Regions from separate parts of the Pseudoalteromonas sp. SCSIO_11900 genome, predicted to be linked through region 1. Evidence: predicted binding sites of a transcription regulator. Region 1 holds the regulator's gene; the other holds the start of a gene.
What was found. Region 1 encodes FliA, which starts transcription of late flagellar genes. Its sites were predicted from a motif close to CTAAAGNTNNNNNNNNNNNNGCCGATA; they were not measured.

Region 1 (6,863 bases):
TCTCATCTTGAGCCCAAATTGTAGCGCCAGTTTGTTTAAGCATGCGAGCACCGTCACGACCATCTGCGCCCATACCAGTTAAAATAATGGCAAGTACATCGCCTTGATACGCTTTTGCTACACTAGCAAAGGTAATATCCACACTAGGCTTATAGCTAACTCGTTCATTTTTATCTTCAAATACACGTAATGTTCTGTTTGAACCTCGTCCTTCTACCATCATTTGCTGTCCGCCTGGCGCTAAATAAGCACAGCCTGGTTGCAGTCTATCGCCTTGCTGTGCTTCTTTTACTTTAATTTTACACAAGCTATCTAATCGGGTCGCAAACGCAGGTGTAAATGCAGCTGGCATGTGTTGTATGAGTAGTATTGGGTGTGGGAAATTAGCAGGTAACTGAGTCAATATAGTTTGCAGTGCAACTGGTCCACCTGTTGATGTGCCAATAGCAATTAATTGATATTGCTTACCACTAGCACGCGTTGATGTGCTACTAGAAGGCGTTGGGCTTGCGCTTTTAAAGCTACGATCAGGTTGCACTATAGGCTTATGAGCAAAGCGCTCAGAGGTGCTTGGCGCTGGTTTAAGACTTGGAGCAGCAGGCGCTCTGATAATTCTACCATTTCGCTGGCGGCCTATTTCTTTAACTTTATTTTGTAATAGCTTTATTGCGTCGTCGTTATTACGAGCAATATCTTCAAACTTTTTCGGTAAAAAATCCATCGCGCCGGCATCAAGTGCATCTAAGGTGGCAGATGCGCCTGCGCGTGTTAACGAGGAGAACATTAAAATAGGAGTGGGGTTACTCGCCATGATCTCTTTAACTGCACTAATACCATCAAGCACCGGCATTTCAACATCCATGGTGATCACGTCAGGTCGTAATTGAGCTGTTTTATCGACAGCTTCTCGACCATTTACAGCAAAACCTATAACTTCAATGCCGCTGTCTTGTTCAAGAATTTCACTCACTCTGCGGCGAAAAAAGCTTGAATCATCAACTACTAAAACTTTAACAGCCATTTCGCTCTCTTATTCAATGAATGGGTAGGCATAAAATATATGCCTACTTTTAATTATCCAGCGTAATGCTTTAACATACTTGGCACATCTAATATCAGTGCAATGCCACCATCAGAGGTGATTGTTGCACCTGCCATACCAGGCGTCCCTTGAAGTAATGCGTCTAAAGGCTTAATTACCACTTCCTCTTGACCAATAAGCGAGTCAACAACAAAACCCACTTTTTGAGTTCCTATTTGCACAATAACCACATGACCTTGTGCTTTTCGCTGACCTCTATCAGCCCCTTTGATGAGCCAATGTTCAAGGTAGAATAACGGAATCGATTTTTTACGAACTATTATAGTAAGCTGACCATCAACCACATTGGTCTTTGTTAAATCCAAGTGGAATATTTCACTAACACCCGCCAGCGGCAAAGCAAATGTTTGTTCGCCAACCACTACCATTAAGGTAGGCAGTATTGCCAGTGTCAGTGGTACTTTAATCTCTAAAGTAGTACCTACGCCCATCTCTGATTTAATATTTACTGAGCCATTGAGTTGAGTGATTTTTGTTTTAACCACATCCATACCAACGCCACGGCCAGAAATATCTGAAATCTCTTCTTTAGTTGAAAACCCAGGTGCAAAAATAAGGTTATAAGCTTCGGTATCAGAAAGACGACTCGCTTGGTCGTGATCAAGCACCCCTTTGTTAATGGCAATCTTTTTAAGCTTTTCAGCATCCATACCAGCACCATCATCTTGGATAGTAAGCAAGATATGATCGCCTTGTTGAGACGCTGATAAAGTAACAGTACCGGTTCTAGGTTTACCTGATGCTTCACGAACGTCTGGCATTTCAATGCCATGATCCACTGAATTGCGCACTAAATGCACTAACGGATCAGCAAGCGCTTCCACTAAGTTTTTATCTAAATCAGTGTCCTCGCCTACCATTTGCAAGTTGATATCTTTATTCAATGAACGGGCTAAATCACGTACCACACGTGGGAAGCGGCCAAATACTTTTTTGATTGGCTGCATTCGTGTTTGCATTACCGCACCTTGGATATCAGCTGTCACTACATCTAAATTAGAAATTGCTTTACCCATGGCCTCGCTATCAGAGTTAGTCGCTAGACTTACCAAACGATTTCGCACAAGTACCAGTTCACCTACCATGTTCATTATTTGGTCTAAGCGTTTGGTATCAACTCGTACCGTTGTTTCTGCCGGTGGAGGCGCTGCTTTTTTAGCGGGAGCTGCTTGTGCCGCAGAAGCCGGCTTAGCTGGCTCTGGTTTAGGCTGTGGCTTTGGTGTCGCAGCAGGCGCAGGTTTATTCTCGACTACAGGTTCTGGTTTACTTACAGGAGCCGGTGTTTCTATCGATTTAGGTGCACCTTTACCATGAAGCTCATCAAGTAACGCTTCAAACTCGTCGTCACTTATTTCATTATCGCCCGAACTTTGCTCGTTACTTGGTGGAGTCAAAGGAGCTGATGGTGTTTGTTGTGGTGTACTTGAGGTTGCTTGGCTCACTTCGCCAAAGCTGCCTACACCATGAAGTTCATCAAGTAGGCTTTCGAATTCATCGTCAGTTATATCACCACTGACATCATTGTCACTTGATGATGATTGTTTTTCTTGTGGGGCTTGCCCTTTTCCATGAAGTTCATCAAGTAGGCTTTCGAATTCGTCTTCGGTTATTTCATCAACCTGAGACTCAGTACTGCTGCTATCTGGGCCGCTAAATAATTCATCAAAAGCAAACGGGTCTTCTATAGCATCGTTGCTCGGTTGCTCTGCAACTGGTTCAGGCTCTACCGATGGAGTTTCCACAGGAGCTATATCTTCAACCACAGAATCGCCGGCAAGCTCTTCTGCTGTCGGTGGCTGCCCAAGTTTGTGAAGTACAGCAAGTAATTCTGGATCCGCAGGCTCTGGCTGGTCACGATTTTTAATCGTGGCAAACATTTCATTAATGGTGTCCAGTGCTTGTAAAATCACATCCATTAATTCAGAGTTAACTGTTCTTACACCTTGGCGCAGTAAATCAAACACATTTTCAGCACCATGACATGCATCAACAAGCTCTGTCATAGCCAAAAAGCCAGCGCCACCCTTTACAGTGTGAAAACCGCGAAATATTGCGTTTAGTAGCTCAGTATCATCTGGATTGTTTTCCAGTTCTACTAACTGTTCAGATAAAAGCTCAAGGATTTCTCCGGCCTCTACTAAAAAGTCTTGTAAAATATCTTCATCGACTTCAAAGCTCATGCAGTACTCCCCTATTAGAAGCCCAAACTTGATAATAGATCATCAACTTCATCTTGATCAGATACAACATCATTACGCGATTCTTTATCAATAATAGGCCCTTCGGGACCTGCTAGTGTTTGTGCAACAATGGGATCTTCTATTTTTTCTGGTTGTTCAGTTGGTTCAGCCTCACCACCTTGCGCTGCAAATGCAGTTAAAAGGTGAATTAAACTTTCTTCAACTTCACGGACAAGTTCAATAACACGGCGAATAACCTGACCGGTTAAATCTTGATAGTCTTGAGCCATCAGCACATTAGTCATCAGCATTTGTAACTCATCGGTTTTGTGATGAGAACTGCTCATAAACTTATCAATACTATGGCAAAGTGATTTAAACTCACCAAGCTCTATTTCGCGGTTCATTAAACGATCCCACGTTGGCTTGATATCAGCTATTTCGTCAGCGATTTCTTGTGCTAATGGTAAGCTTGCTTCAACCGCATCCATTGTCTTATTGGCTGCGTTTTCTGTCATTTCCATGACATAGTTAAGGCGTTTTTTTGCGTCAGGGATGGCATCAGTGGTAATGTCTGTTAAACGCGTGTCTAACTCGAAACTTTTTAAAGCTTCGTGCAGTTGACGAGTCAACTTTCCCACCTCAGCAAATAAATGTGATTGCTCTTGTGAAGCTGTTTCTAAAATTAACTGATTCGCTTTATCTTGCTCACCATTTTCTAAAAAAACAACTAACTGGCGAGCTTGTTCTAAAGTAATCTGAGGCGCAGCAGGTGCTGACATAAGCCTCTCCCTCTCATTAACCTAAGCGTTCGAACACTTTTTCTAATTTAGTTTTCAATGTACTTGCAGTAAATGGTTTAACAATATAACCATTAACACCTGCTTGGGCCGCAGCAATTATTTGTTCTTTTTTAGCTTCTGCTGTAACCATTAAAACAGGAATATGCTTTAATTTTTCATCCGCTCGAATTGCCCTTAAAAGATCAATACCTTGCATGCCTGGCATATTCCAATCTGTTACAACAAAATCAAACGCTTGATTTTGCAACATAGGCAAAGCAGTTGACCCGTCATCTGCTTCTTGAACATTGGTAAAACCTAAATCGCGCAACAGATTTTTAATAATACGTCTCATTGTTGAGAAATCATCAACAACAAGAATTTTAATGTTTTTATCCAAAACATCCTCCAGTGAGGCCTGAACCTTTATTTACTTACTTCTAGTTTATCCAGTCATTGATTTTTGCTTTAAGCTTAATCATCGCCTGACCATGTATCTGACTTACACGCGATTCACTTACATCGAGTATATGCCCAATTTCTTTTAAATTCATCTCATCGTTATAGTACAAAGAAAGCACCATTGCATCTTTCTCCGGTAACGACTTTATTGCACTGAGTAAAGACTCATTAAACCGTTCATTTTTAACATTATTAAACGGTTTGTCTAGTGCTAAATCTTGGCCATGGGGTGTAATCACATCGTCATCTATACCAAGGTCTTCAATGCCTAACACTTTGCTTACATTTACATCGTTTAAAATATGATGATACTCATTTAGCGAAATTTCAAGTTTTTCAGCAACTTCACTATCTTTAGGTTCACGGTTTAAACTGTTCTCAAGCGCAACAATAGTCTCTGCAACCAAACGGCTTTTTCTGTGAACTGAACGTGGAACCCAATCGCCTCGGCGCATTTCGTCTATCATCGCACCACGAATACGAATACCGGCGAAGGTTTCAAAGCTTGCACCTTTGCTTGCATCAAAGTTTTTTGAAGCTTCAATTAAACCAATCATACCCGATTGAATTAAATCATCTAGCTGCACACTGGCCGGTAAACGAGCAATTAAATGGCACGCCACTTTTTTGACTAATGAGGCATGCTTTTCAACAATCATATTTAAATTCTGTGTTGACTGATATCCCATAACTCTATTCACCGGTATTGTCATTGTTAGTTACTAACTAGTTTCTCAATGAAGAACTCTAAATGACCCGAGGCTTGGCTAGGTGTTGGCCACTTAGCAATTTTTGTAGCCAGTGTTTTAAAAGCAATTGCAGCAGGCGACCCAGGAAAAATCTCAACAATTACTTTTTGGCGGCGCGTTGATTTGCGCATATTTTCATCATATGGAACCGTTGCAACCAACTCCATTGATATATCTAAAAATCGGTCGGTAACCTTTGAAAGTTTTGCAAACAATTCCTGCCCTTCGCGTAAACTGCGCACCATATTGGCAACAATTTTAAATTTATAAACGCCGTGCTCACGGCTAAGTACTTTAATTAAAGCATAGGCATCGGTAATTGATGTAGGCTCATCACATACCACCACAAGCACATCTTGCGCTGCGCGAGAAAAACTCAGCACCATATCGGAAATACCCGCAGCGGTATCAACAATTAAAATATCAAAGTCGGTGTTAAGTTCACTAAATGCACGAATAAGTCCAGCGTGCTCTGAGGGTGATAACTCAACCATACTTTGCGAACCCGATGTTGCAGGCACTATTTTTATGCCTGCGGGACCTTCGACTAAAATATCATCAAGTTCACATTCGCCCGATAAAACATGAGATAAATTACGCTCAACGCGCAGTCCAAGCATCACATCACAATTCGCTAATCCTAAATCAGCATCTAGTACAAGCACACGTTTGCCTTGTTGGCCTAACGCGATTGCTGTATTAAGGGATACGTTCGTTTTACCCACTCCACCTTTGCCGCCGGTGACAGCGATAACTTTTACGCCGTTATTATTATTCTTGCTCATTTTGCGAAGGCCGCTTGCTTGATCTAAAACTGTGTTAATCATACATCTCTACTGTGCTCGACGCCACTGATTGGTGTCGTGATTGTTGTGCTTTTATTCTTTTTAAATACAATTGCTCAGCTTTTTTTACTAGTTTTTCGGCATTTGCCACTCTAATATCTTCTGGTACTCGCTGACCGTTAGTAAGATACCCTATTGGGAGACGATTTTGAATCGCAATACTAATAATCTCACCTAAACTCAATGACTCATCAAGTTTAGTAAAAATACATCCACTTAGCTGTACTTTTTTAAAGTGCCTTACTGTTTCTTGCAATACATTAATTTGCGCCGTCGCACTTAATACTAAATAACTACGTATATCAACACGCTGATTACGCATCAAGGTGTTTAACTGCTCGGTTAAGCGTAAATCACGTTGACTCATTCCCGCTGTATCAATTAAAACTAGACGTTTATTTCGTAAATGATATAAAACTTCTGCTAATTCATTTGCATCTTTAACTTGTTTAACGCCACAACCTATAATACGACCATACGTTGCTAGCTGCTCATAAGCACCAATACGGTAGGTATCGGTAGTAATAAGCGCTACTTTATCGGCACCGTATTTTTGTGCACCCAATGCTGCCAGTTTTGCAACTGTGGTGGTTTTACCCACGCCAGTAGGCCCGACTAACGCAAAAACACCGCCTTGGCGAAGTATTTCGTTGTTCGTGGTTTGCATTTGATCTTCAACCATGTTCAATAAAGCTTTCCAGCCTTGTTGGCGAGACACATCGTCTGGTACAAAACATGCCATT
Region 2 (6,863 bases), 1.6 Mb from region 1:
GAACAGCAAATTGGTTTGTTACAAAGCAATGGTCTAGCCGACATTAAGGTGTGGATGCGCTAGAGATTATAGATGAGCAATAAAAAAGGAGCCAATGGCTCCTTTTTTATTAAACACTATAAGTATTAGCTCATAAATGCTTTAATTGAAGTTAAAATACCATGTTCACCTAACCCCATTTCATCGTGCATTTGCTGTTGTGTGCCATGTTTAATGAATTCATCAGGAATACCTAAGTTAAGCACTTTTACATCGGCTTTAATGCTCGCTAAATATTCATTAACTGCAGAGCCTGCACCGCCCGCAATCGCGTTATCTTCAAGGGTTACAATAATATCGTTATCATTAATCAGCTCATCAATTAATGCCGTATCAAGTGGCTTAATAAATCGCATGTTTACTAATGTAGCATTGAGCTCATTAGTGGCAAGTTGTGCGTTTTCAAGCAAGGTACCAAATGACAATATAGCCACTTTAGTACCTTTTTTAATTACATTCGCTTTACCAATTTCTAGCTTTTGCATAGTGCTTTGAATGTCTGCTGAGCCTGCACTACCACGCGGGTAACGAACAGCAACAGGACAATTAGCTTGATAGCCTGTATAAAGCATATGACGGCATTCGTTAGTATCACTTGGGGCCATAATGACCATGTTAGGTATACAGCGCATAAAGCTTAAGTCGTAGGCGCCTTGATGGGTTTCACCATCGGCTCCAACAATACCGGCGCGGTCTATAGCAAATAATACCGGTAGGTTTTGCAGTGCAACGTCGTGAATTAGTTGATCGTACGCGCGTTGTAAAAAGCTAGAATAGATAGCCACAACGGGCTTTAAGCCCTCACAGGCAAAACCTGCAGCAAGAGTAACGGCGTGTTGTTCTGCTATCGCTACGTCAAAGTATTGTTCTGGATACACTTTAGAAAAACGTACCATACCTGAACCTTCACGCATAGCTGGCGTGATTGCCATGAGTTTACTGTCTTGCTCGGCCATGTCACAAAGCCAATCACCAAACACATTTGAGAAAGTCGCCGCACCTGGCTTAGATTTTGGTAAGCTTGATGTTGCAGGATCAAATTTTGGTACGCCATGATAACCAATCGGATCGGCTTCGGCAGGCTTATAACCTTTGCCTTTTTGGGTTTTTATATGTAAAAGCTGTGGGCCTTTTAAGTTACGCATATTGCGCAGCGTATCAACCAACATATTCACATCATGTCCATCAATTGGGCCAATGTAATTTAGACCTAATTCTTCAAAAAAAGTACCCGGGATCATCATCCCTTTAATATGTTCTTCCATACGGCTGGCAAGCTCTTTTACCGGCGGTACACCAGAGAGCAGCTTTTTACTGCCTTCGCGGATGTTGGTATAAAAGCTACCTGATAAAATACGCGCAAAATGATTGGTTAACGCACCGACGTTTTCAGATATCGACATTTCGTTATCGTTCAAAATGATCAGCATGTCTGATTTAACATCGCCAAGGTGGTTCATTGCTTCAAAGGCCATACCCGCAGTAATTGCGCCATCGCCGATTACCGCGACTGTTTTACGCCCTTTGCCTTCTTTTTGCGCAGCAATGGACATACCCAGCGCCGCAGAAATTGAGGTACTTGAATGGCCAACACTAAAGGTATCGTATTCACTTTCATCTCTAAAAGGGAAAGGGTGCAATCCGTCTTTTTGGCGAATGGTATGCATTTGGTCACGGCGGCCAGTCAGTATTTTATGCGGATAAGCTTGATGGCCCACATCCCAGACCAAACGGTCATCGGGTGTGTTGTATACATAATGTAATGCAACGGTAAGTTCTACGGTTCCTAAACCAGACGCTAAATGACCGCTACTTTGCGATACCGAATTGACTAAATAGTCACGCAATTCATGGCTAAATGCAGGAAGCTTATCTTGTGCTAACTCTCGCAAGTGGGCTGGTTCGTTCACCAAATCAAGTAATGGATACTTGCTGCTATCAAGTGTCATGGTTTTTTATATATCCTTCGCTAATATTAACCCTCCTCAAAACAAACGAGGTTTAAAAGGCGACTTAATATTCAGTAATAATTTTGTTCTAAGATTTAATACGGTTTAGCCATGTTTAATGGTCACGTTCAATTAAATAGTTTGCCAATGCCGCTAAATCTGTTGTGTCTGCGTCAATGTTAGCTAATGCCTCATGGGCTTGTTGTATTAAATTTTGTGCTTTTTGCTTAGCGCCTAGCATACCTAATAAAGCGGGGTATGTCGCTTTATTCGCTGCAATATCTGACCCTTGTGGCTTGCCTAAAGTAAGCGTATCGCCCTCAACATCTAAAATATCGTCATGAACCTGAAATGCAAGCCCTATAGCGTATCCAAAAGTTGATAAGTTATCTAAAGTTTGTTGGCTCGTATTAGGAGCACACAGTGCACCAAGAGTAATCGCACAATTTATTAGCGCACCGGTTTTAAGTTTATGAATACGTTCTAACTCATCAACAGTAATAACCTTATCGGTTGCTGCAATATCACGGCCTTGTCCGGCAACCATACCTTGTAACCCCGAAGCATGCGCTAATGCTGCGATCATTTTTAATTGTGCTTCAGTCGAGCATTTAAATTTATGCTTGGCAATAAGTTCAAATGCTAAAGTTTGCAGTGCATCTCCAGCTAAAATCGCTTGTGCTTCACCGTATACAATATGGCAAGTAGGGCGACCACGGCGTAAGTCGTCATCATCCATCGCAGGTAAATCGTCATGCACTAATGAATAACTATGAATGCATTCAATGGCTGCTGCCAGCACATCTAAATCACGTTTTTCAGCACCGAGCATTTTGCCTGTGGTATAAACCAAAAAAGGGCGTAATCTCTTCCCGCCATTCATTAGACTGTAATGTGTGGCTTCTTTTATGGTGTTGTCGCTTTCAAGTGGTTGTTCGAAATAAAGGTTGAGTGTATTGACTACATCATCTTGAGCGAGCTTTATTTGTTCTTTTATGCTCACAATTATTCCAAATCGTTATCAAACTGAGTAAGCGGTGCTTTTTCGTCATTACCCATTAATATCGACACCTTTTGCTCAGCTTGTTGAAGTTTGCCTGAAGATGCGCTCGCAAGTGCAATACCTCGCTCAAATTGCTTTAAAGACTGTTCAAGCGATAAATCACCTTGTTCCATTTCACTGACAATTGTTGTTAGCTCTTCTAGTGCTTGTTCGAAACTTAAATTTTCAGGTTTTTTAGTCGCCATCTTTATTTTCAACTTACATAATAAATTTAGACGCCAATTTTAGGGGGAATGCTAAACTAGGTCAAAGAATGATATTGTTTTTTGATAGATAAATGCTGTTGATTGGGTTTTATTGCGTTTCAACGTTATTTTTTAAAATTATTAATTTTGATTAATTAGGTTGATTACCTATGTTGATCTAAAATAGGACTAATCGTAATTTTACCGTTTATCATAAAAATCACTTAAGTATTTCAGTATCTTGCCGATAAACAATTAATAACAACGCTTGCGAAGAAAAAATATAAAACCTTTGGAGGGAATGTGGATTTAGCAACCATTATTGGGATCCTTGGCGCAATTGGCTTAATTGTCATGTCCATGTTTATGAGTAGTAGCGGTGAAGTCGCTATGTTTTACAATACCCCTTCTGTGGTTATCGTATTTGGTGGTTCCCTTTTTATCGTTTTATCTAATTTTACCATGTCGCAATTTCTTGGCATTGGTAAAGTATGTGCAAAAGCGTTTATGTTTAAAATTGAACCCCCTGAAGCGTTAATTGAAAAGGCGGTTGAGCTAGCAGATTCTGCCCGAAAAGGCGGGTTTTTAGCCTTAGAAGAAGCCGAAATTCCAAATCCATTCATGCGCAAAGGCGTTGATATGCTCGTGGATGGGCATGATGCGGATGTTGTGCGTGCAACATTACAAAAAGATATTTCCCTGACGACGACTCGTCATGAAATGGGCGCAAGCTTATTTAAGTCGCTAGGTGATATTGCTCCCGCAATGGGGATGATCGGTACGTTGATAGGCTTAGTGGCTATGCTCTCGAACATGGATGATCCAAAAGCAATCGGACCTGCAATGGCGGTAGCCTTGTTAACAACGTTGTATGGGGCATTTTTGGCGAATGTTGTCGCCATTCCTATTCAGGTAAAACTTGAACTGCGTAAAGACGAAGAGGCCATGAATCAGCGCTTAATTTTAGATGCGGTATTAGGCATCCAAGATGGCCAAAATCCTAAAGTAATTGAAGGAATTTTGAAAAATTATCTAGCTGAATCAAAACGCGCAGTCAATACTGAGGAATAATTATGTCAGATGAAGAGTGCAAATGCCCTCCTCCAGGGTTACCTGCATGGATGGGGACATTTGCCGATTTAATGTCGCTATTAATGTGCTTTTTTGTACTTTTACTCGCATTTTCTGAAATGGATGTACTTAAATTTAAACAAATTGCGGGCTCAATGAAGTTTGCTTTTGGTGTACAAAATAAAATAGAGGTAAAAGACATTCCAAAAGGGACATCTGTTATTGCTATGGAGTTTACGCCGGGTAAACCTGAGCCAACTCCTATAGAAACCATTCAGCAACAAACGGTTGAAATGACTCAACAAATGCTTGAGTTTCAGGCGGGAGATGAAAGCTCCGCAGGTGGACGTCAAGAGCAACGTGGTGAAAAGCGAGGTGGTGAATCAAGCAGTACCTCAGAGGAAGTTGCTGCAGCTACGGCAGTGTCTGCTGCTGATCAAGAGCAAATAAATGACTTAGTTAAAAAAATTGCGCAACAGCTTGAAAAACAAATTATTGATGGGGCTATTGAGCTTGAATCTTTAGGGCAGCAAATCATAATTCGTATTAGAGAAAATGGCTCGTTTCCATCGGGGAGTGCATTTTTACAACCACAATTTAAACCTATCATTCAAGATATTGGCCGATTACTTAAAGATGTACCCGGTGAAATTACGGTGTCTGGTCATACGGATGATTTTCAGGTATCCAACGAGCTTTACATTAATAACTGGGATTTATCCTCTAAACGCGCAGTTGCGGTAGCGAGTGAATTACAAAAAGTTCCAGGTTTTGATAAAACCAGAATGATGGTGGTAGGGCGTGCAGAAACACGACCTTTAGTACCTAATGATTCCCGCGAAGATCGCAGACGCAATCGCCGTGTAGAAATATCTATTTTACAAGGTAAGGCAAAAGAGTCAGCGCCAATTGATGTAAGATAGAATGACTTGGCTATGTACCTTTTTTAGCGTAGAGTGCAACATTATTAACAAATGTAATGGGGCGAATATGTTGACTAAGTATTGTAGTATGCCTGGTAACGGCGATGGAACTGATGAAGATACAAAAGTTAAGTAAGGTTATTTAGTTTGCCTGAATGGTTTTTGTATTTTGTAAGTATATTAAGTAAAAGCTGGGTTCTTATTTTGAGTCCGGCTATTTTTATATTCTTTATCCTCAAAGATTATTTAGCTCTTAGGTTCGTTGTTATTACCGCCGCTTTTTTCTTATTTGGCACTGTGACCTACTCAAGTTTAATGGCGTTTGATGATGGTATTTATATATACCGTTACCTTGTATGGGCATTAACAGATATTACTTGGATGGCCCTTATTGCTTATTGGGGTCTTAAAGATAAAGTGCATTTGTGGCAATGTGTACTTGGCCAACTTGTGGTTATTGCTGCCCCTATTCTGCAATTGTTTCGTTTAGTAGATCGCCATCTTTGGGATTTATCGTATAGTACTGTTATGTATCAAACATTTATGCCCTTAATAAATATCGCTACTGTTGTTATATGTTATCTACCGCTTTTATATATTTTTGTTAATAAGCGAAATAAAGCTTTAAGCTTATAACGACAAAAATACCCCTCGTTTAAAATGATGTGCTAGACTACTGTTTATATGAACAGTGTTAGAGCTATGTTATGAAACTTTATATTGCTGAAAAACCCTCTTTGGGTCGCGCTATTGCAGACGCACTTCCTAAACCGCATAAAAAGCATGATGGCTATATTGAAGTGGCAAATGGTGATTGCGTATCTTGGTGCATAGGTCATTTGCTTGAGCAAGCAGAACCCGATGATTATGATGAGCGTTTTAAAAAGTGGCAGTTTGAACATTTACCTATTGTGCCTGAGCATTGGCAACTTAAAGCAAAGCCTAAAACTCGTAAACAACTCACTATTTTAAAAAAGCTAATCAAAAAAGCAACAACACTTGTACATGCTGGCGATCCTGACCGTGAAGGCCAGTTATTAGTTGATGAAGTTATAGAACAAGCAAAAATCAGCCAAGCAAAAAAACAAAATATTCAGCGTTTATTGATCAGTGACTTAAACTTAACGGCAGTTAAAAAGTCAATAAATAGTATGTGTGCTAACCGTGATTTTATCCCTTTAAGTGTATCTGCTTTAGCACGGTCTCGTGCTGATTGGTTGTTTGGTATGAATTTAACGCGAGCTTATACGCTAGCTGGGCAAAAAGCGGGCTTTGGTAATGTGTTGTCGGTTGGGCGAGTACAAACACCTATTTTAGGTTTAGTTGTAAATCGTGATAATGAAATCGCAAATTTTGTATCCAAACCATTTTATGAAGTACTTGCTCATCTTGTTACACCTGAGCAGCAATCATTTACTGCTAAGTGGATACCGAGTAAAGCGTGCGAACCATATCAAGATGAAGAGGGCAGAGTACTTAATAAAGCCTTAGCCGAAAATGTGACTTCACGCATTGCTAATCAGCCCGCAAATGTAACAGCGCTTGAGCAAAAGCAAAAAAAACAAACCGCGCCTCTTCCTTATAACTTATCTGCTTTACAAATAGATGCTGCTAAAGCTTTTGGGATGCCAGC

Region 2: the regulator FliA is predicted to act here: its motif matches at 3,460-3,486, upstream of pomA (flagellar motor protein PomA).

What each region holds. Positions count from the first base shown of each region.
Region 1 is NZ_KK070023.1:1,721,121-1,727,983, reverse strand. It holds gene BG00_RS08000 (protein-glutamate methylesterase/protein-glutamine glutaminase) at 1-1,021, opposite strand, end outside; gene BG00_RS07995 (chemotaxis protein CheA) at 1,075-3,282, opposite strand; gene BG00_RS07990 (protein phosphatase CheZ) at 3,297-4,064, opposite strand; gene cheY (chemotaxis response regulator CheY) at 4,081-4,464, opposite strand; gene BG00_RS07980 (RNA polymerase sigma factor FliA) at 4,505-5,215, opposite strand; gene BG00_RS07975 (MinD/ParA family ATP-binding protein) at 5,242-6,102, opposite strand; gene flhF (flagellar biosynthesis GTPase FlhF) at 6,095-6,863, opposite strand, start outside.
Region 2 is NZ_KK070023.1:136,148-143,010, reverse strand. It holds gene BG00_RS00660 (ligand-binding sensor domain-containing diguanylate cyclase) at 1-63, shown strand, start outside; gene dxs (1-deoxy-D-xylulose-5-phosphate synthase) at 126-1,988, opposite strand; gene ispA ((2E,6E)-farnesyl diphosphate synthase) at 2,104-2,991, opposite strand; gene xseB (exodeoxyribonuclease VII small subunit) at 2,994-3,236, opposite strand; gene pomA (flagellar motor protein PomA) at 3,540-4,307, shown strand; gene BG00_RS00635 (flagellar motor protein MotB) at 4,310-5,230, shown strand; gene BG00_RS00630 (hypothetical protein) at 5,378-5,866, shown strand; gene BG00_RS00625 (DNA topoisomerase III) at 5,938-6,863, shown strand, end outside.